Regions from separate parts of the Actinomadura graeca genome, predicted to be linked through region 2. Evidence: riboswitches for the same ligand, from Rfam matches in the RefSeq annotation. Region 2 holds a riboswitch; each other region holds the start of a gene.
The links. Region 2 has a riboswitch for cyclic di-AMP ahead of AGRA3207_RS33810 (CHAP domain-containing protein). Riboswitches for the same ligand answer to the same signal wherever they lie in the genome.
Positions count from the first base shown of each region.

Region 1: linked by a shared signal. The riboswitch ahead of AGRA3207_RS19025 (coiled-coil domain-containing protein) and the one ahead of AGRA3207_RS33810 (CHAP domain-containing protein) in region 2 are both predicted to bind cyclic di-AMP.
Region 3: linked by a shared signal. The riboswitch ahead of AGRA3207_RS38020 (CHAP domain-containing protein) and the one ahead of AGRA3207_RS33810 (CHAP domain-containing protein) in region 2 are both predicted to bind cyclic di-AMP.
Region 4: linked by a shared signal. The riboswitch ahead of AGRA3207_RS22710 (NlpC/P60 family protein) and the one ahead of AGRA3207_RS33810 (CHAP domain-containing protein) in region 2 are both predicted to bind cyclic di-AMP.

Region 1 covers NZ_CP059572.1:4,321,309-4,325,997, forward strand. Annotated here, with positions in the region: gene AGRA3207_RS19020 (S8 family peptidase) at 1,346-2,512, shown strand; cyclic di-AMP (ydaO/yuaA leader) riboswitch at 2,682-2,842, shown strand; gene AGRA3207_RS19025 (coiled-coil domain-containing protein) at 2,846-3,811, shown strand; gene purL (phosphoribosylformylglycinamidine synthase subunit PurL) at 3,953-4,689, opposite strand, start outside.
Region 2 covers NZ_CP059572.1:7,596,580-7,601,268, forward strand. Annotated here, with positions in the region: gene AGRA3207_RS33805 (basic secretory family protein) at 1-1,174, opposite strand, end outside; gene AGRA3207_RS33810 (CHAP domain-containing protein) at 1,214-1,972, opposite strand; cyclic di-AMP (ydaO/yuaA leader) riboswitch at 2,366-2,556, opposite strand; gene AGRA3207_RS33815 (C40 family peptidase) at 2,974-3,951, opposite strand; gene AGRA3207_RS33820 (NYN domain-containing protein) at 4,191-4,689, opposite strand, start outside.
Region 3 covers NZ_CP059572.1:8,552,448-8,557,136, forward strand. Annotated here, with positions in the region: gene AGRA3207_RS38015 (SpoIIE family protein phosphatase) at 1-862, shown strand, start outside; cyclic di-AMP (ydaO/yuaA leader) riboswitch at 1,351-1,506, shown strand; gene AGRA3207_RS38020 (CHAP domain-containing protein) at 1,518-2,261, shown strand; gene AGRA3207_RS38025 (bifunctional glycosyltransferase/CDP-glycerol:glycerophosphate glycerophosphotransferase) at 2,500-4,689, shown strand, end outside.
Region 4 covers NZ_CP059572.1:5,107,845-5,112,533, reverse strand. Annotated here, with positions in the region: gene AGRA3207_RS22725 (CU044_5270 family protein) at 1-452, opposite strand, end outside; gene AGRA3207_RS22720 (RNA polymerase sigma factor) at 458-1,066, opposite strand; gene AGRA3207_RS22715 (DUF4360 domain-containing protein) at 1,541-2,065, shown strand; cyclic di-AMP (ydaO/yuaA leader) riboswitch at 2,582-2,731, shown strand; gene AGRA3207_RS22710 (NlpC/P60 family protein) at 2,740-3,474, shown strand; gene gad (glutamate decarboxylase) at 3,640-4,689, shown strand, end outside.

The DNA.
Region 1 (4,689 bases), 3.3 Mb from region 2:
GCCGGATGCGAGTAGCTCCCGTACGCGCGGCGTCGCAGACGGAGGCGCATGGAAGACGGGCACGCGCCGCAAACGGATGCGCCTGCCGGGCGGGTGCACGCACGCGCCGAGGCACGCACGGCGGAGGCGTTCACGGAGGCGGGATGCGACGAGCGACCGCACGCGCCGTAGCTCGGATGTCTTTCGGCGTCGAAGGCGTATGGCAGACGCACGCGCGGCGCAAATGGATGCGTCTGCCGGACGGATGCGCGTGACGGACGGATGCGCGTGACGGATGCGCGTGACGGACGGGGGCACGCACGCGCGGCGCAGGTGGATGCGTCTGCCGGACGGATGCGCGCAGCACATAGAGGCGCTTACGGAGCCGGATGCGGGTAGGGGTCGCAGCGCGCGGGGCGTCACAGACAGGCGTGTAGCAGACGGATGCGCGTCACAGACGGAGGCTTGTGGAATGCGGGCGCGCGTCGCAAGCGGATGCGCGTGGCGGGCCGCGTGTGCCCTCGGAACGGATGCGCGCAGCGCACGGGGTGCTTAAGGGATGCGACATGCGCCGTGCAGGGAGGGTGCCTCTCGCGGATGGAGCGCGTGTCAGTCGGACTCGGGTGCTGGACAGAGGCGCGCACGGGGCAGGCACGCAGCACTCAGAGGTGCTCATGGGGCCGGATGCGGCTGGCAGGCGCACGTGCATGGGACGGACGCGCGTCGCTAACGCGAGCGTGTGGGAACGGGCGCGCGTTGCTGACGGATGGGTGTGTTGGGCGGATGCGTGCGGTGTGCGGAAACGCTTGCGGGGGTGGCCGTGAGTGGCGGCCGCGTGTGTGCGGAGTCGGTGCGCGTCGCAGGCGGGGGTGTGTGGTGGGTGCGAGGAGTGGGCGTCGGCGCGTCGCGGACGGGGGGCGTGCAGGGTGTGTGCGCGGCGTACGGAGGCGTGTCGCGGGCGGGTTGTGGGGGTGGCGGTCGGGCTTCGGAGAACCGCGCCCTGGGTGTGTCGTGTCGGCCAGCGAGAAGCATCGTCCCGGTCATGGTTCAACGGCTTCGGTAGCCGCGACCGGTCCCGGCCGCAGGACGACTGTGAAACGCAACTCCGTCGGTCGGTGGACGGGGCCGAAGGTCGAGGTCCGGTGGTGGTGCGCCGACTCCGAAAATGACGAATCAGTAACGGTTCAGTGGACTTCCGGAGATCACAATCGGGTGCCATGGCCGATATCGGTGACCAATTTAGCCGTCTATTTCTGTACACATCCGCTAAGGTTCCCTTCGGTCGATGTCTCGGCCTCCCCCGCACCCCCCATCCCCCCGACGGGGGCACCGCCTTGCGCGGGTCCCCTCGACAGAAGGAGACGCCTTGCGGGCTGTCCACCGAAGGCTCCTGCTGGCCGGCGCGGTCGCGACATGCGTGGGCGGCGCGGCGGCGTTCCCGGTCCTCGCCGCCGACCCGTCCCCGGCGCCCGTCCAGGTGACGGCGGCCGAGGGCACCCCGCTGCCCGGCCGGTACATCGTCACGCTGAAGGACGGCGCGTCCACCGACGCCGCCGCGAAGAACGTGAGCGCGGCCGGCGTCCAGCGGTTCGACGGCGTCCTGAACGGGTTCGCCGCGCGGCTCACCGGCGGCCAGCTCGACAAGCTGCGCCGTGACAGGCGCGTCGCCGCGATCGAGCAGGACCAGGTCGTGAAGGTCGCGACCACCCAGCGCGCACCGCTGCCGTGGGGCCTGGACCGCATCGACCAGCGCGGCCGGAAGCTGTCGAAGACCTACTCCTACAGCGCCACCGGCACAGGTGTGACGGCGTACGTCATCGACACCGGCCTCTCCGTCGGGCACAAGGAGTTCGGCGGACGCGCGGCCATCGCGTGGAAGGCGAGCGAGTACCCGGACGGCAACGACTGCAACGGGCACGGGACGCACGTCGCGGGCATCATCGGGGCCAAGACCTACGGTGTCGCCAAGAACGTCAAGCTGCGGGCGCTGCGCGTCCTCGGCTGCGACGGCAGCGGCGCGATGTCCAACCTCGTCGCCGCGGCGCAGTGGCTGCGCACCCACGCCGCGAAGCCCGCCGTCGCGAACATGTCGGTCGGCGGGCCGAAGTCCGCGGCGCTGAACACCGCGGTCACGAACCTGTCCAAGTCGGGCGTGTTCGTGTCCGTCGCCGCCGGCAACGACAACATCGACGCCTGCCGCGTCTCGCCCGCCAGCGCCGGCTGGGTCATGACGGTCGGCGCGACGACCGTCTACGACAACCGCGCCGACTTCTCCAACTGGGGCAAGTGCGTGGACATCAGCGCACCCGGGTACGGCGTCGTCTCCACCTGGCCCGGAGGCGGGACCAAGACCCTCAACGGGACGTCGATGGCCACGCCCTACGTGAGCGGTGTCGCGGCGCTCTACCTGACCACCCACCGCGGGGCCACCTTCCCGACGGTTCAGAAGTGGCTGAACGACAACTCCACCAAGAACGCCCTCGGACGCCTGCGCGGGCAGGCGAACAGGTTGCTCTACAAGGGCAAGTTGTGATTCGTGTCACATAGGATGGCCCGGCTCCCAGCAAGGGGGCCGGGCTTTCCGGGCTTCGGGCCCGCCCTACGCGCCGCTGGGGTCTAATCTTGGCGAGGCAACGGACGGTCCCGATCGATGTTCGATTCACAGCCCGCCCGGCGACCACGTCCGGCCGCACCGGACGCGCCGGACGGACGGGCCGAATCCCGCGGCGCGAGCCCGGGAACCGGGGACCCACCAGCCGGGACGACCCGGCCGGGGTGAATTCGCGGACCGGAAGGTCGGTGATAGGGCGCACTCCAGCCCGAACCCGTCAGCTAACCCGGTAGGCCAACGAGGAGAGGAGAAGACGTGGAGACCCCCACCTCCACCCTCCGGCGCGCCGCCATGGCCCTCACGGCCGCCGTGGCGGCCGTGCCGCTGGCCGGCGGGGCGGTCCCGTCCGCGTCCGCGGCCCCCTTCGCGGCCCTCGCGTCCGCGAACGCCCTCGCCGCGGACCCGGGAGACAGCAGCAAGTTCAGCAAGCTCAACGCCCAGATCGAGAAGCTCGACAAGGCGTACGGCGGTGACCTCGCCAAGCTGAAGGACGCCCAGTACGCGGCGAAGCAGGCGCTGGACAAGTCCAGGGTCCTGCAGAGCGACCTCAACGAGGCCCGCGGTCTCGTCGCGCAGATGGCCGCGTCCCAGTACATGATGAACGGCCAGGACCCCACGGTGTCGATCATGGCGAGCGACAACCCGTCGGAGCTGCTGAGCAACGTCACCCTGGTCAGCCACCTCGCGCAGAACAAGGCGGCGAAGGTCGAGCAGATCCAGTCGCTGGTCTCCCAGCAGGACCAGGCCCGCAGGCAGGCCCAGCAGAAGATCTCCGCGCTGCAGAAGGAGATCAAGGACCTGCTCGCGGAGAAGAACCGCATCAGGGCCCTGGTCAAGAAGTACAAGCCCGAGTCCCCGAGCGTCGGGATGGGCGGCGTGACCCCCCGCATGCTGAAGGTCAAGAACACCCTCGACCTGGAGATGGGGCCGTTCCCGACGATCGGCTGCGTCCGCAGCACCGGGGACCCGCAGGACCACGGCACCGGCCACGCCTGCGACTTCATGGTCACGACCGGCGGCCAGATGGCCACGGGCAGCGCCCAGTCCCTCGGCGACCGCACCGCCGCCTACGCCATCGCGCACGCCAGCGCCCTCGGCATCAAGTACATCATCTGGCGGCAGCGCATCTACGACCTGCGCAGTCCCGGCTGGCGCAGCATGGAGAACCGCGGCGGCGTGACCGCCAACCACTACGACCACGTGCACGTCTCGGTGTTCTGACCCGCCCGCTTTCGGACGGGCCAGGGGCTTGTGACGGGCTTGCGGGCTTGTGACGGGCTTGCGGGCCTTGACGGGCTTGCGGGCCTTGACGGCACAGCGCAGTGACCCGGGCGGTGTTCGCCCGGGTCGGGTGCTTTTCGGTCAGCTGGCGTAGCTCGGAAGCATCCGCTCGTGCGCCTCGCGGAGTTCCGCCAGTGGGATCGCGAAGAGCTCCTGCTGCTCGCCCTCCGGGCCCCGGCCCGTCACGCTGAGCGAGTCGCCGCCCGCGACGCCGATCTGGGAGACCGGGACGCCCGCCGCCTCGCACAGCGCCGCCAGGCGCGCCTCGGCGCCCGCCCGCACCGCCACCATCGCCCGCGCGACCGACTCGCTGAACAGCGAGACGAACGGGTCCCCGGGCAGGGTGATCCGCGCGCCGAGACCGCCGCGCAGGCACGACTCCACGAGCGTCTGCGAGAGACCGCCGTCCGACAGGTCGTGCACCGCCGTGACCAGCCCCTCCCGGACCGCCTGGACGAGGACGCCCGCCAGCGCCGCCTCGGCCTGCAGGTCGACCAGCGGCGGAAGCCCGCCCAGGTGGCCGTAGACCACGTGCGCCCATTCCGAGCCGCCGAACTCCTCGCGCGTCTCACCGAGGAGCGCGATCGTGGCGCCGTCGGAGGTCAGGGACATGTTCACGCGGCGGCGCACGTCGTCGTGGACGCCGAGGACGCCGATGACCGGCGTCGGGTTGATCGGCGTGGTGCCGGTCTGGTTGTAGAAGCTGACGTTGCCGCCCGTCACCGGGACCCCGAGGTACTGGCAGGCGTCCGCCAGGCCCTCGACGGCGCGGGCGAACTGCCACATGACGCCCGGGTCCTCCGGTGAACCGAAGTTGA
Region 2 (4,689 bases):
TCGCCTCACCGTACCGGCCGGCGACCATCCGGCTGGCGAGCCAGGACTCCTGGTAGGCCCGCGACAGACCCGGCGAGGTCCCGGCGAACGCGTCCGCGCCGGGCAGCGCGGGCGGCACGCGCCCGGCGGCGACCTCGCGGGCCAGTTCCCGGGCGGCCGAGCGGACGCCGACCTTCGCCCGCGAGTAGCCGACGTAGTCCGCGAAGCCCTCGATCAGCCACAGCGGGGTGGTGCGGTCGCGGGCCCCTCCGGTGGCGACGTGGGTGAGCTCGTGGGTGAGGACGACGTCCCGGCCGAGGGCGTTGAGGCGGCCGAAGGTGGCGGGGGAGACGATGACGCGGTCCTCGCCGCGGCCGCCGCCGGCGGAGGGGACGACGGTGGCGAGCGCCGCGACCTCGCCGAGATCGGGCCCCTGCCCGGCGAGGGCGGTGGCGAGGCGCGGGGCGGCGGGGACGAGGGCGACGGCGCGCCGCGCCCAGCCGCCGCCGACGATCCCGGTGACGATGGGCACCGCGGCGTCCAGGCGCCCGGCGATGCCGTCGAGCCCGGCGGCGTCGCCGATGACCAGGACCGCCCGGCCGCGGACGACGGTCAGGGGCCCGCCGTCCCAGATGTCGGAGTCGCCGTCGAGCCCGTGCGCCGAGCCGTCTCCGACGATCACCCAGCCGCCGGAGCGGGGGCCGAGGGACAGGAAGCGGGTGCGGGCCACCTCGTCGCGGTCGAAGTCCCGCAGTTTGTAGCGGACCTCCACCTGGACGACGGCCTCGCCCGAGTCGCCGTCGATGGGCTGCGTGCGGACGAGGCGCTCGCGCCAGCCCTCCAGGGGGAGCTTGCGGAGGTTGTCGTAGACGCGGGCCTGTGCCTCCTGGAACGCGGGGGGCGCGGAGGCGACGGTGGCCAGGAACGCCGCGCGGTCGCCGTCCGCGACGGCACGGGCCCGGCTGGCGAGGATGGTTCCGGCCAGGTCCGGATGGAATGCCCCGGCCGCCCTGGTCGCGCTGGTAGAGGCCCCCGGGGGACCGGCAGAGCGCGCGCGGAGCAGTCCGGCGGTCCCGGCCGCCAGCAGGGCGGCTCCTCCCGCGCCCAGGCCGAGGAGCCTGCGGCGTGAGAGGGCGCCCGCCTCGGAAGCGCCGTCCGAGGCGGCGTGTTCCACCCCGCGGGAACCGTCCTCCATGCGCGCGATCCTATGCAGCGGGCCGGTGGGGGCGGGCCGTCATGACGCGTAGGCCGGATATCCGTAGCCGACGACCTTGTCCGTGGCACGGGTCTTGACCCTCACGGCGTCGCCGGTGTTGCCCTCGACGGTCTGGATCGTTCCATCGCGGTTCGTTCGGATCACCATGCCGACGTGGTCGATGCCACTGACGGCGCCACCGCCCCGCCAGTCGTAGAAGACGACGGCGCCGGGCCTCGGCCGGGTGCCCCAGCGGTCCTGGTCCTGGAACCAGCGGGCGTGGGCGACGGTCCAGGCGTCCCAGCCCATCGAGTAGCTGAAGCCGAGCCGGTCGCCGACCCAGGAGACGAACATGTCACACCAGTTGGCGTCGCCGTACAAGCCGATCGAGCCGCCGTCGCGGCCGACGGTCTCCCCGGCGCGGGAGGTGCCCATGTACCACCGCTGGAACTTGGTCCCGCCGCCCCGGTCCTCCGCGATCCCGACCTGGGAGCGGGCGAGCCCGATGGCCTGCTCGGCGGTGGGCCGCGCCTTCTTCCGGGACGTGGACGGCGGTGCTCCGCGGCCGGGTTTCCCGCGTGCGGCTCCGCGTCCGGACTTGGTGAGGGACGCCGTCTTCGTGCCCCCGCCGGTGGCCGCGTGCGTGGTCGCGGCGGCCGGGGCGGACGGGCCGAACGGCAGGACCGACGCCTGCGCGGTCGCCGCGGCGGTGCCGAGCACGGCGGCGCCGATGATCATGGGGCTGGTCGCGCGCCAGGCGGGCGCGGTGCGGCGGGGTCTGCGGTGCTTGCCTGCCACGGGGGTCTCCTTGGCTTCCGTGCCGCCCACCGGTCGGCCGACGGGGCGGGCGCGGAGGCGGCCCGGGAGGCCCGAGGGCAGGGCGATGCGCCCCCGGGGGCGTGCGGGCGCCCGGGCGGGCGCCGCTGGGGGACGGGTCAGGGGGTGTCGCGCTCCCGGCTCGGACGTCGCGGAGCGGGCGGGCGCGGCCGCACGGTCATCGGGCGGCCACGCCCGCGATGCCGGCGGCTACACGCGCCGCACGGCGCCGGCGGACGGTGCCGTCCGGCCTGGGTCGGTCTCGACGTTCCGCTGGGTCTGTCGTGGAACGCCCGGGTGCGGGACGCGGCGGCGGACTGGCCGCCCGGCGTCCGGGCATGCCGGGGCGTGTCGATGAGGGTTACCTGACAAATCTCTCCTTCTTCCAAACGCCTACCGGGTTAGCTGACGGGTTCGGGCGTGGAAGTGGCCCTACGGCGGGCTCCCGCCGGGCGGCGGGAGTCGCCGATTCACCCCGGGGGCCGGATTGCCCGTCCGGGACGGTTCCCGGACTCCGGCGATTGGGTCCCCGGCTCCGCTCGTGGCGGACTCGGCGTTGCCGCTGCGATCCTGAGGGCGCGATGGGGCCCGGCGCGGGACCCTGTGTCCCGCGTGCGAAGGAGCGGCGTTGATGTTGTGAGGGCGGCATCCCCGTCGTGGGGACCCGCCCGTGGCCGGAGCCCTCGTGGGCCGCCGTGGCGCACTCTCAGCGCCATGCACGCTTCGGCGTGCGCACGGTCGGCCGGGCCGGCCGGGGGGAGGCGGCACGTGGATCGCACCGCCGGGGCGCGGCGGCTGGATGCGCCGCGCGGGGCCGTGGTGCCTGGTGGGCACCGCGGGACTCGGGCGCCTGGAGGGCGCCTTGAGTGCTGACAAGGTACCAAAGCCCCATCAGAAGGCAAACCCCTACAAAATTAACAACGGACCAGGTCAAAGCCTGGTCCGTTGTCGGTGAGGTGCGCGTGACGCGCTCCGGGGGAGCGTCAGGGGCGTCCGGCGCCGTAGTAGTTGGACAGGTAGTAGCCGGAAGTGATGTCGCTGATCTTGACGACATCGCCGGTGTGCGGGGCGTGGATCATCTTGCCGCCGCCGACGTACATGCCGACGTGCCCGAGGCCGCTGAAGAACACCAGGTCGCCGGGCTGGAGGGCGCTCTTGTCGACGCGCTTCGTGGCCGCGTACTGCGAGTTGGTGGTGCGGGTGATGCTGACGCCCGCGGCGCCCCAGGCGGTCATCGTCAGGCCGGAGCAGTCGAAGGTGTTCGGACCCGCCGCGCCGTAGGAGTACGCCTTGCCGAGCTGCGCGTAGGCGAAGTTGAGCGCCTTGCGGGCGGAGCCGCTGGCCGGGCCGTTGTAGGAGCCGCCGGTGCCACCACCGCCGCCGCTGCCACCGCCGCCCGGCGTGCTCACGCCGAGCTTGCGCAGCAGCTTCTTCTGCTGCTCGACCTGCTTGTCGAGCTCCTTCTTCTTGTCCCGCAGCTCCTTGGCCTTGCCCGCCACCTCGTTGTAGGCGTTCTGGGCCTGCGCCTGCTCGCGGCGCAGCCGCTGGGCGGTGGCGAGGAACTGGGTGAGCTGGGAGCCGCGCTCCTGGGACAGGTGCGTGAAGACCGCCGCCTGGTCCAGGATGGACTGCGGGTCGTTGCTGCCGACGAAGCCGGTCACGTCGGTGGAGTCGCCGTTCTTGTAGGCGGTCGCCGCCATCTGCGCGATCTTGGAGCGCTGCTGCTCGAAGGCGGCCTCCTCGCCACGGCTCGACCGCTTGGCGGCGTCGAGCTTCTTCTTGGCGATCTTGAGCTGCTCGTTGACCTTGTTGAACTTCTCGACGTTCTGGTCGACCTGCTCGTTGAGCTTGGTGAGCTTCTTGCGCACCTCGCCCGCGCTGGGCTTGGGCGCCGCCGCGTGCGCCACCACCGGGGGGAACGCGAAGGAGGTCGTCGCCGCGAGGCAGGCGACGGCCACCATGCGGCGGGTCGCGCTCCGACCCGCGAGGAGACCCCGCCGATCGCGCGATTGCGCTGTGCCCCCGATGAGTTCACTGGCCACGGTCGAATTCGCCCCTCTCGTCCACGACATCAGCGGACGACACTAGCGAGGGGCAACACCCGTCACAACCGAAACGTCACATCTTGATTGACTTCTCCATCGAACGCCCACTTTCCGTGATTTCAAGATCACGCATCGTCGGGGCGCGTCCGCCCAGCTCAGGACCGGCCCAGCCGGCGGAGCAGCAGCGTGGACGGTGCGGGGCGCGCGCCGGCCCGGCGCGCCGCGTCCGCCACCTCACGGTCGGCGGAGACCACCACCACCGCCCGGCCGGGCGGCTCGGCACGCACCAGGTCCCCGATCAGCTCGTCGGCGGTCTGCCCCGGGCGGCTGAACAGCACCCGCACCCCGCGCGGCGCCCCGATGGCCACCGGCGCGTCCAGCTCGGCGCCGTCGAACACGCACGTCACCTCGGCGCGGGTCTGCGCGGCGAGCCCGCCGAGCCCCGACACGAGCCGGTTGCGCTGGTCGGACAGCGGCAGTTCCCCGTACCCCGTCTTGGTGACGTTGTAGCCGTCCACGACGAGGTGCACCTGCGGCAGCGTCAGCAGCCGCTCAAGAAGCTGCGGGTCGCTGTCGGACAGCGCCCGCCCCGGCAGCGCCCGGTGCGCGAGCCGGTCCGGCTCCAGCGCGCCGACGGTGTCGGCCGGGCGCCCG
Region 3 (4,689 bases), 960 kb from region 2:
CCTGTGGGTGTTCGCCGAGCCGGTGCTGGACGCCTCCGGGCTGCCGGTGTCGATCAACATCGTCTCGCAGGACATCACCCGGCGGCGTGGGGTGGAGCGGGCGCTGGCCGAGACCCGCCGTCAGATGCTGGAGCAGCGGGCGAAGACGGCGCAGGAGCGGCGGGTGGCGGTGACGCTGCGGCGTGCCATCCTGCCGGACGAGCACGAGCTGGAGGACCTGCCGGGCCTGCGGGTCGCCCTGCGCAGCCTGGCCGCCGAGAGCACCGCCCGCATCGGCGGGGACTGGTTCGCGACCCGCGCGATGCTGGACGGGCGGGCGCTGTTCGCGATCGGGGACGCCGCCGGGCACGGGCTGCCGGCGGCCGCGGCGATGGCCCGCACCCGCAACGGCCTGCTCGGGCTCGCCTCCACCGGGCAGCCGCCCGGGAAGCTGGTGGGCTGGCTGAACGAGCTGGTCGGCCATATCCAGCCGCCCGCGACGGGAACCGCGGTCGTCGCCCGCTTCGAGCCCCGGCGCCGCGTCCTGGAGTGGACGTGCGCGGGCCATCCGCCGCCGATCCTGGTGCGGGACGGGCGGGCGGCGCCGATGGAGGTGGCGCCGGACCCGATGCTCGGCGCGGTCCCGGGATGGGAGTACGCCACGGTCAAGACCCGGCTGAAGTCGGGCGACCTGGTCTTCCTCTACACCGACGGCCTGGTGGAGCGCAGGGACGCCGACCTGGACGAGCGGATCGGGCGGCTCACGAAGATCCTGCAGGAGTGCTCCTCGGGCCCCGACCTGGTCCTGAACGAGGTGCTCGCGCGGATGGAACACGACCGGGCGGCCGACGACACGACGCTCTTCGCGATCAGCGTGGAGTGAGGCAGGTCACAGCCCTGCCCGGCCGGTGACCCCGCGTGATGCAGGACACGCCGACGCACGGGCGGCCGGCCGATGCCGGGAGCCCGCCACGCGCCGGACTTTCTTTACCCGGCCGTTGCGCAGCCTCGTCAAGGTAAAATCCGAGACCCGCGCTGTGCGGGGAAAACCCGGTGCCATAAGGGCTTTCGCCTGGTCGGACGTCCCTTCCGCGCCGACCTGCGGAAAGATCGGGAAGACCCTGCCGGGTGGCGGCGTTGGGAGTCTCTTGGAAGGCTCTTGAGCAGGCAAGACAGTGCTTTGTGCCTGGTTTGCTTTTCTTGGGATGGTTGGTACCTTCTACCCAATCACCAACGCGTTCCATGCGTTGTGTCCGGTCGCGCCGAGCGCGGCCGCAGGTCGCGGAGCGATGACGCACGCGACGCGCGCCAGGACGATGCGCGCCAGTCAAGATCAGTCGCAGAGATACATCCGACAACGGCATCGCACGGCGCGATGCCAGGCCGAGTCCGTGCCGGTCGTCACGACCGGACGGAGCCGGGGACCCAGGTTCCAGGGGTGAATCGGGGCGCTCTCAGAGCGCGCCGTAGGGCTGCTTCCATGCCCGAATCCGTCAGCTAACCCGGTAGGCGCCATGGAAGACAAGGAGATTCCCCGCATGACCGGTCGTTTCAATCGACTGTCCCTGACCAGCCTCAGCCCCGAGGACCGGGCCGTCGGCGTCGCCGTCGGCGCCGTGCTCGCCGGCGCCGTCGGGCTGGCGGTGTTCAACCCCCTCTCCGGTGACCGCGCGACCGCCGAGACCCCGGCCCGCGCCGCGGCCGCCGCGCACGTTTCGGGCAAGTCCGCGAAGGCCGCCGGCCTCTCGGCCGCCGAGGCCCGCCGGGAGGGCTTCAAGGTGGCCCCCCACCGCGTCAAGCCGTCCGAAGTGATCAAGATGGCGGAGTCGCAGGTCGGCATCCGCGAGGGCAAGAACGGTCGGACCAAGTACCACAAGTGGTACATGTCGACCCCGCACGCGGCCGAGACCGCCCGGCGCGACGGCGGCGCCGTCGCCGACTACGACGGCGCCCAGTGGTGCAACATGTTCGTCTCCTGGGTCGGCGCGCAGGTCGGCGCCAAGGACATGGGCTGGGACGCCTACACCGTCCAGCACGCCACCTGGTTCAAGAAGGAGGACCGCTGGGGCACCAAGGCCCGGCCCGGCGCGGTCGTGTTCTTCGACTGGAAGGACGGCCGTTCCGGCGGGATCGGCGGCATCCAGCACGTCGGCCTCGTCGTCAAGGACAACGGCGACGGCACGATCGACACCGTCGAGGGCAACACCGGCAACGCCGTCAAGCGGAAGGTCCGCAAGACCTCCCAGGTCGTCGGCTACGGCTACCCCGACTACCGGGGCTGACCCGCTCCCGCCGCAGGGCGCCCCTCCCCCGAGGCGCCCGCGTCCCCCACGGAAGGCGCCCGGTCCCCCGCCGGGCGCCTTCCGGCTGTCCGCCCCGAGCCTCCAGGTGTTTCCTCCATGTCGGGTAATGCCAATCAATGAGGCCCTTTGACTGATCTTGGACGTCTGCGCGGCGTTCCGGGAAACACACTCTCTGACGTATCCGCCCGGTTACGGGGGAGTCGGGGAGGGGAGGGCCATGCGGGCGCGCCCGGAGGCCAGCGTGGTGGTGATCGCCTACAACGACGAGCGGCGGCTGCCCCGCGCGGTCGCCTCGGTGCTGGCGCAGTCGCTGGGCGGCGTCGAGACGGTGATCGTCGACGACGCGAGCACCGACGGGACCGCGCGGGCGGCCGACCGGCTGGCCGCCGCGCACCCGGGACGGGTCCGCGCCGTCCACCTGCCGTCCAACTCGGGGGGCTGCGGCCGTCCCCGCAACACCGGGATCGAGCGGTCGAGCGGCCGCTACGTGATGTTCCTCGACAGCGACGACCTGCTGGACCGGCACGCCTGCCTCAACCTCGTCTCGGCCGCGGAGGAGACCGGCGCCGACCTGGTCTCGGGCCTGTGCGAGCGGATCTTCCTGGACGTGCCCGAGGGGCGGAAGGACCGCGTCCGCCCCTGGTATCCGTGGCTCTACAGGCATAGCGCGGTGCACCGGTCGCTGAGCGAGCGGCCCAACCTCCTCTACGACACGCTGTCGACCAACAAGGCGTACCGCCGGGCCTTCCTGGAGGACAACGGGCTGCGGTTCGCCGAGCGGCTCCACTACGAGGACCTGCTGTTCACGGCGGAGGCGTACCTCGCGGCGGGGCGGACGGCGCTGATCCCCCACCGGGTCTACCACTGGCTGGTCAAGGAGCGGGAGGTCCCGCCGTCGATCTCCAGCCGGCGGGCCGAGGTCGCCAATTTCGCCGACCGGCTGGAGGTCCACCGGCGCATCGACATGCTGTTCGCGCTGCGCGGCGCCCACGATCTGAGACGGGCGAAGGACGTCAAGTTCGTCAACCACGACCTGGTCCTCTGCCTGCGCGAGCTGCGCGGCCGCGACCCCGGCCACCGGGCCCGGCTCCTGGACTCGGCCGCCCGCTACCTCGCGGAGCTGGATCCGAGGGCCTTCGAGACGGCCCACCCGATGGCGGCCATCGCCGCGTACCTGACCCGCGAGGGCGACCACGCCGGGGCGCTGGCGGCGGCCGAGTACGGCCGGGCCGCACGTCCTGAGCTGCGCGTCCATCTGGAGGAGCAGCGGGACGGGCGGGTCCTCTGGGGCGGCGCCCCGTCCCCGGACGGCGCCGCGCCCTCGCACGGGGTGGCCGCCTGGACGGCAAGGGCGGCGGGCCGCCGGATCCTGGACGTGACCGACTTCGGCTTCCACGAGCGGCCCCTCCGGGAACTGCGCCCGGCGAACACGGTCACGGGACTGGAGATGCGCGGCGACAAGGCGCACATGTCCGGCTACGTGCTCAACCCGTTGGAGCGGATACGTCCGGACTCCCGCCTCGCGGCCACGCTGGAGTTCCGCGACCGGCGCCGTCCGTCGCGCCGTCGGCGGACCCGGGCCCGGATCGAGCACCGCGGAGGGCGGCTGGACTGGCGGGCCGACTTCGACCCGCGCCGCGTCCACCCGGTCGGCTTCGTCGATCCCGTCTGGGACGTCCTGCTCCGAGTGCGGGTGGACGGCGAGGAGCTGGTCACCCGGCCCGGCGACGGCGCGGGATCACCTCCGCTCGACGGGGTCGCCCTTCCGGTACGGCCCCGGCTGACGCGGCTCGCGGCCGGCCGTCTCCGCTCGTACGTCACCGGGGGCGGCCACCTGGCCTTCACCCTCGACCCGGGCGGCGCTCCGGCCCGGCTTGCCGGGGCGGCCGTGCACCGGGCCGCGACGACGCGCGCCGCGCGGCGGGCCTGGCGCGAGGTCCGGCGGCTGAAGTCGTCGGCACGCGGGCTGCTGACGTCCCGCGCGACCAAGACGGCCGTGTTCAACCGGGTGCTGAGCCGGTTGCCCGTCCGCGCCGGGCTCGTGGTCTTCGAGAGCCACCTCGGCGCCCGGTACGCCGGCAACCCCAAGTACATCTACCGGGAGCTGCGCCGCTCGGGCCGGCCCGTCCGGGCGGTGTGGTCGTACGCGGCGTCCGCGAAGGGGTTCCCGCAGGACGCGACCCTGGTCAGGCGGGGATCCTGGGCCTACCACCTGGCGCTCGCGCGGGCCCGGTTCTGGGTCGACGACCAGGGATATCCGGACGGCCTCCGCAAACGGCCGGAGACCACCTACATCCAGACCTGGCACGGCTCGGCGTACAAGCCGATGGGGACGGACAAGCCGAGCGTGAAGAGCGGCCCGAGGTCCGAGCGGGCCCGGCTGCGGCGCATGGCAGAGCGGTTCGAC
Region 4 (4,689 bases), 2.5 Mb from region 2:
GCGTAGGCTTCGCCGTCGACCCGCGTCCAGTGCTCGCCGGTCTCCGTGCGCGAGCGGTCGACCCCCTTCCACCAGGTGTTCATGTCGAACCCGGCGGCCATGGCGGTCTTGGTGTAGACCCACTGGCCGGGCCTGGGCGGGACGTAGGGCCGTCCCTCGACGGCCTTGGCGGCCCTGTCCCCGAACTGCGCGGCCTCGGCGGCGGGCGCGCCGTCACCGTCCAGTCCCTGGACGACGGTGATCCCGGTCGCGGTGGCGGCGGTCAGGGCCGTCGCGATGCCCACGCGGAGCACGAGCCGCCGGGAACGCGGCCGGTGCGTTCCCGGCCGGTCCGGTCCCTCGCCCCCGGCCGCCGCGAGCTCGCCGAGACGCGCCCGGATCGTGTCCTCGCAGGCGGCGGACATCGGCGCCGTGCCGCTCCGGAAGTCCTTGATCGCGTTGATGTCGTCCATCACCTTCACCTTTGCTCCCCGTCCTTCCTGGTCATCGGGTCGGCCTCCGCCAGCGCCGTGCGCACCTTGCGCCGGGCGCGGTGCAGGCGCGAGCGCACCGTGCCGACGCGCAGGCCGAGCGCGTCGGCGACCTCCTCGTAGGTCAGGTCGCCCCAGGCGATCAGCAGCAGGACGTCCCGGTCCCCTCGCGAGAGGCGGCCGAGCGCGCCCGCCAGGAGCTTCTCCTTCTGCTGGGCGGTGACGCGTTCGAGGACGGCGTCGTCCAGCGGCTCGGCCAGGGGGTCCTCGCCGGTGCGCTGGAGCACCCGGTAGTAGCGCTCCTCGGTCCGGCGGTGGCGCGCGATCAGGTTCGTGGCGATGCCGTACAGCCAGGGACGCGCCAGCGGCCGCGTCCGGTCGTAGGAGTGGCGGCGCCGGAAGGCCGCGAAGAACGTCTCGGCCACGATGTCCTCGGCCGCCTGGGCGCCGAGGCGCCGCGCCGCGTACTCGTGGATCCGGTGGCCGTGGCGGTCGAACAGCACGGAGAACCACTCGGGCTCGTCGAGCGACAGCCCGATGAGCCCCGCGTCGTCCAGCTCCTGCGCCCGTTCCGGATCGATCACGGCGGCCGTCATGGGGACAACCCGCGTCGTTGCATTACGTGTCCCTTCTCCTTCGGGAGGTCGATGCGCACTGGTTGTCTCCCGGTTCTCGGAAACGGGTTCACGGGTCACGGGCCGGCGCGGCGGCGTCCCCGTCCGCAACAGCCGGGCGACGGCCGTATCGGCCGTCCCGGCAGATCAAGGCCGCGGCTCGGTGAAGTTAAATATGAACGACAACAGAAAAGCTTCGACATTGACAGCCCTTTGTTGTCAGAACTATTCTTACCGCAGATTTCCGGGCCCGCCAGGAATACCGCGGACGTGCCGTCCCCCCCGGCACGTCCGCGCCCTCTCCGCCTCCCCCGGAAGGCCGCCATGACGATCGCCGGACGCACGGTCACCGCCGCTCTGGGCTCCGCGTTCACCCTTGCCGCCCTATTCTCGTCCCCCTCCTCCGCTTCGGCGGACCCGACCGTCCCACCCCCCGGAAGCGTCACCATCTCCCTGGTGGACAGCATCGGCTCGGGTTGCCCGAAGGGGACCGTGGGCTTCTCCGCCGACCCGGTCTCTTTCACCTTCACCCTCACGCCCGCCGGTTTCCGCGCGCAGGCGGGCGGCACGTCCCAGCCGACGGACCACCGGCGCAACTGCCAGAACACGGTGGGCGTCGCAGCCCCGGAGGAGTTCACCTTCGCGATCGCCGAGGCCGACCACGGCGGCCACGCCCACCTGGCACCGGGCGCATCCGGCCAGGTCAGCTGGCGCCATCATTTCCAGGGCTCGGGGACACCAGGGACGACGTGGCGCCACTCCTTGTCCGGCCCGTATTCGGACGGCTGGCAATTCACCGACAAGATCGACATCGCGTCGCTGGACTTCAGGCGATGCGGGGAAAGCCGGCACACCTACATCGGCCTGGAGCTCACGGTGGACCGCGGTACGTCCGACGCGTCCGAGACGAGCCTCATGCTGATGGAGCCGCCCGACGGCAGCACCTTCCGGCTGGTCTGGAAGCGCTGCCCCAAGCCCTGAGCGGCTCGCCCCGCCTCCCCCGGAGACCGCGTGGCGCGAGCGGCGGTGCCGTGACCTGAACCCGCTCCGGGACGACGCCGGAGGTCCCGGATACCCCTGTACGCGGGCGCTTCCGGGCTACTGAGGCGCTGACCTGGGACGTTGATGATTTTGTGGCAGTTTGCCATCCATTGACGTTCGGAGTAGCTTGTCGCACACCAAAGCGCCTGCCAGGCGTTTTGCCCCACCGTGTCCACCCGGACACGATCGCCCCGCCTGACGCCGTCGGGCGGGGACGGCGGCGCGATCCACGCGTCGCCCTGCGATGTCCTGCCGCGCGGGTCCTCTGCCTGAGACCCGATCGTCAGCCCGACCATGCGCACGCGATGGCGTGCTGGCGCTGAGAGAAGCCAGGACCAGGTCGCAGAGCACGGCGCCCCCGCTGGGGTGCCCCCCCTTCCGCGGGCGACGATGCCCCGGAGCCAGACCTGTTCATACCCCTCGTGGACGCCCGTCCGGGCGTCCGCCCGCCTAGTCCGCGCCATGTCGCCGTGCCACCACGGCGGCTCGCGGAGCCGGGGACCCACCCTTCACGACCTGGGGTGAATCGGCCTGCCCGCAGGCCGTAGGGCGACTTCCACGCCCGAACCCGTCAGCTAACCCGGTAGGCGGCCTGGAAGCCAAGGAGTTTTCCCTTGCAAGGCAACCACGACAACAAGCGCGGTCCTCTCGGCCGCCGTACCATCGGCGCTCTCGTCCTCCTCGCCGGTATCGGCGTGGCCGCGGCCACCGCGCAGGCGTCGGTGATGTCCGACCCGGACTCCGGTAAGTCGGTCGCGGCCGTCGAAACCGTTCCCCCGAAGCGCACCTCCGACCGGACCAGGGCCGACTCCCCGCACAGGACGGCCGTCCCTCACAAGGCCGTCCCCAAGAAGGCGGACGCCCCCGATAAGAAGAAGGCCGCCGCCAAGAAGTCGGACGACTCCAGGCGGAAGAGGAAGACGGCCCCGGCGGACACCGACGCCCGGTCCGCGGTCATCGCCCGGGCCAAGACCTGGAACCCGCACAGCGGCGACCGCGTCCCCTACAGCCAGACCAGGTACCACGACGGGTACCGCACGGACTGCTCGGGTTTCGTGTCGATGGCGCTGGGACTGTCCGCGCCCGGCCTGAACACCGTCGGCCTCACCTCGTCGCGGTACACCGAGCGCATCACGATGTCCGAGCTGAAGAAGGGCGACCTCGTCATGGACGCGCTCGGAACCAACACCACCCGGCACGTCGTCATCTTCGAGAAGTGGGCCAACAAAGCGCACACCGCCTACTGGGCGTACGAGCAGCGCGGAAGGTACGGCACCGACTACCGGACGCGTGACTACGGCCTGTCCTCGGGCAGCGAGTACAAGGCGTACCGTCCGACGAACCTCTGAATCGCCGGAAACGGTGAACGGCGCCCGGCCGGGGCATTTCCCGGCCGGGCGCTCCGCGTTTCCTGGCCGATCCTTGGGCCAATCAATACGGTGGCGCCGGAGAGGCAGGGGTTCTCGCGGGAAGTCAGAGCAGAGCCGCTCAACGAGATCCCATCGGAGGACGCGATGGCCCTGCACACCGTGTCGTCTTCCGCCGAGGACACCTTCACCATGCCGCTGAGCGAGCGGACGCTCGCGAAGCACCGGATCCCCGACGTGGAGTCGGATCCGCGCGCGGTGTACCAGGCGATCCGCGCGGAGCTGCTGCTGGACGGGAACTCCTCGCAGAACCTCGCGACGTTCTGCACGACGTGGAGCGAGGACGAGGTGCGCCGCCTGATGGCGGAGAGCCTCGACAAGAACATGATCGACAAGGACGAGTACCCGCAGACCGCCGAGATGGAGAGCCGCTGCGTGCACATCCTCGCCGACCTGTGGCACTCGCCCGCGCGCCGGGACACGGTGGGCTGCTCGACGACGGGGTCCAGCGAGGCGTGCATGCTCGGCGGGCTCGCGCTGAAGCGGCGGTGGCGGCAGCGGCGGGAGGCCGAGGGCGGGCCGGCGGACCGGCCGAACCTCGTCGCCGGGCCGGTGCAGGTCTGCTGGGAGAAGTTCGCGCGGTACTTCGACGTGGAGCTGCGGCAGGTCCCGCTGGAGGCCGGGGCGACGGGGCTGCGGCCCGGGCAGCTGCGGCGGTACGTCGACGAGAACACCATCGGCGTCGTGGCCATCCTCGGCGTCACGTTCACCTGCGACTACGAGCCCGTGGCGGAGATCGCGAAGGAGCTGGACGCGATCCAGGCCGACACCGGGCTCGACGTCCCCCTGCACGTGGACGCCGCCAGCGGCGGTTTCGTCGCGCCCTTCCTGCACCCGGACCTGACCTGGGACTTCGCGATCGACCGGGTGTCCTCCATCAATACGTCCGGCCACAAGTACGGCCTGTCCCCGCTGGGGGTGGGGTGGGTGGTCTGGCGCGCGGCGGACCTGCTGCCCGACGACCTTGTCTTCAACGTGGACTATCTGGGCGGGAGCATGCCGACGTTCGCGCTGAACTTCTCCCGTCCCGGCGGTGAGGTCATCGCGCAGTACTACAACCTGCTGCGCCTGGGACGCGACGGCTACCGCAGGGTCCATCAGGCGTGCGCGGAGACCGCCCGCTACCTCGCGGAGCGG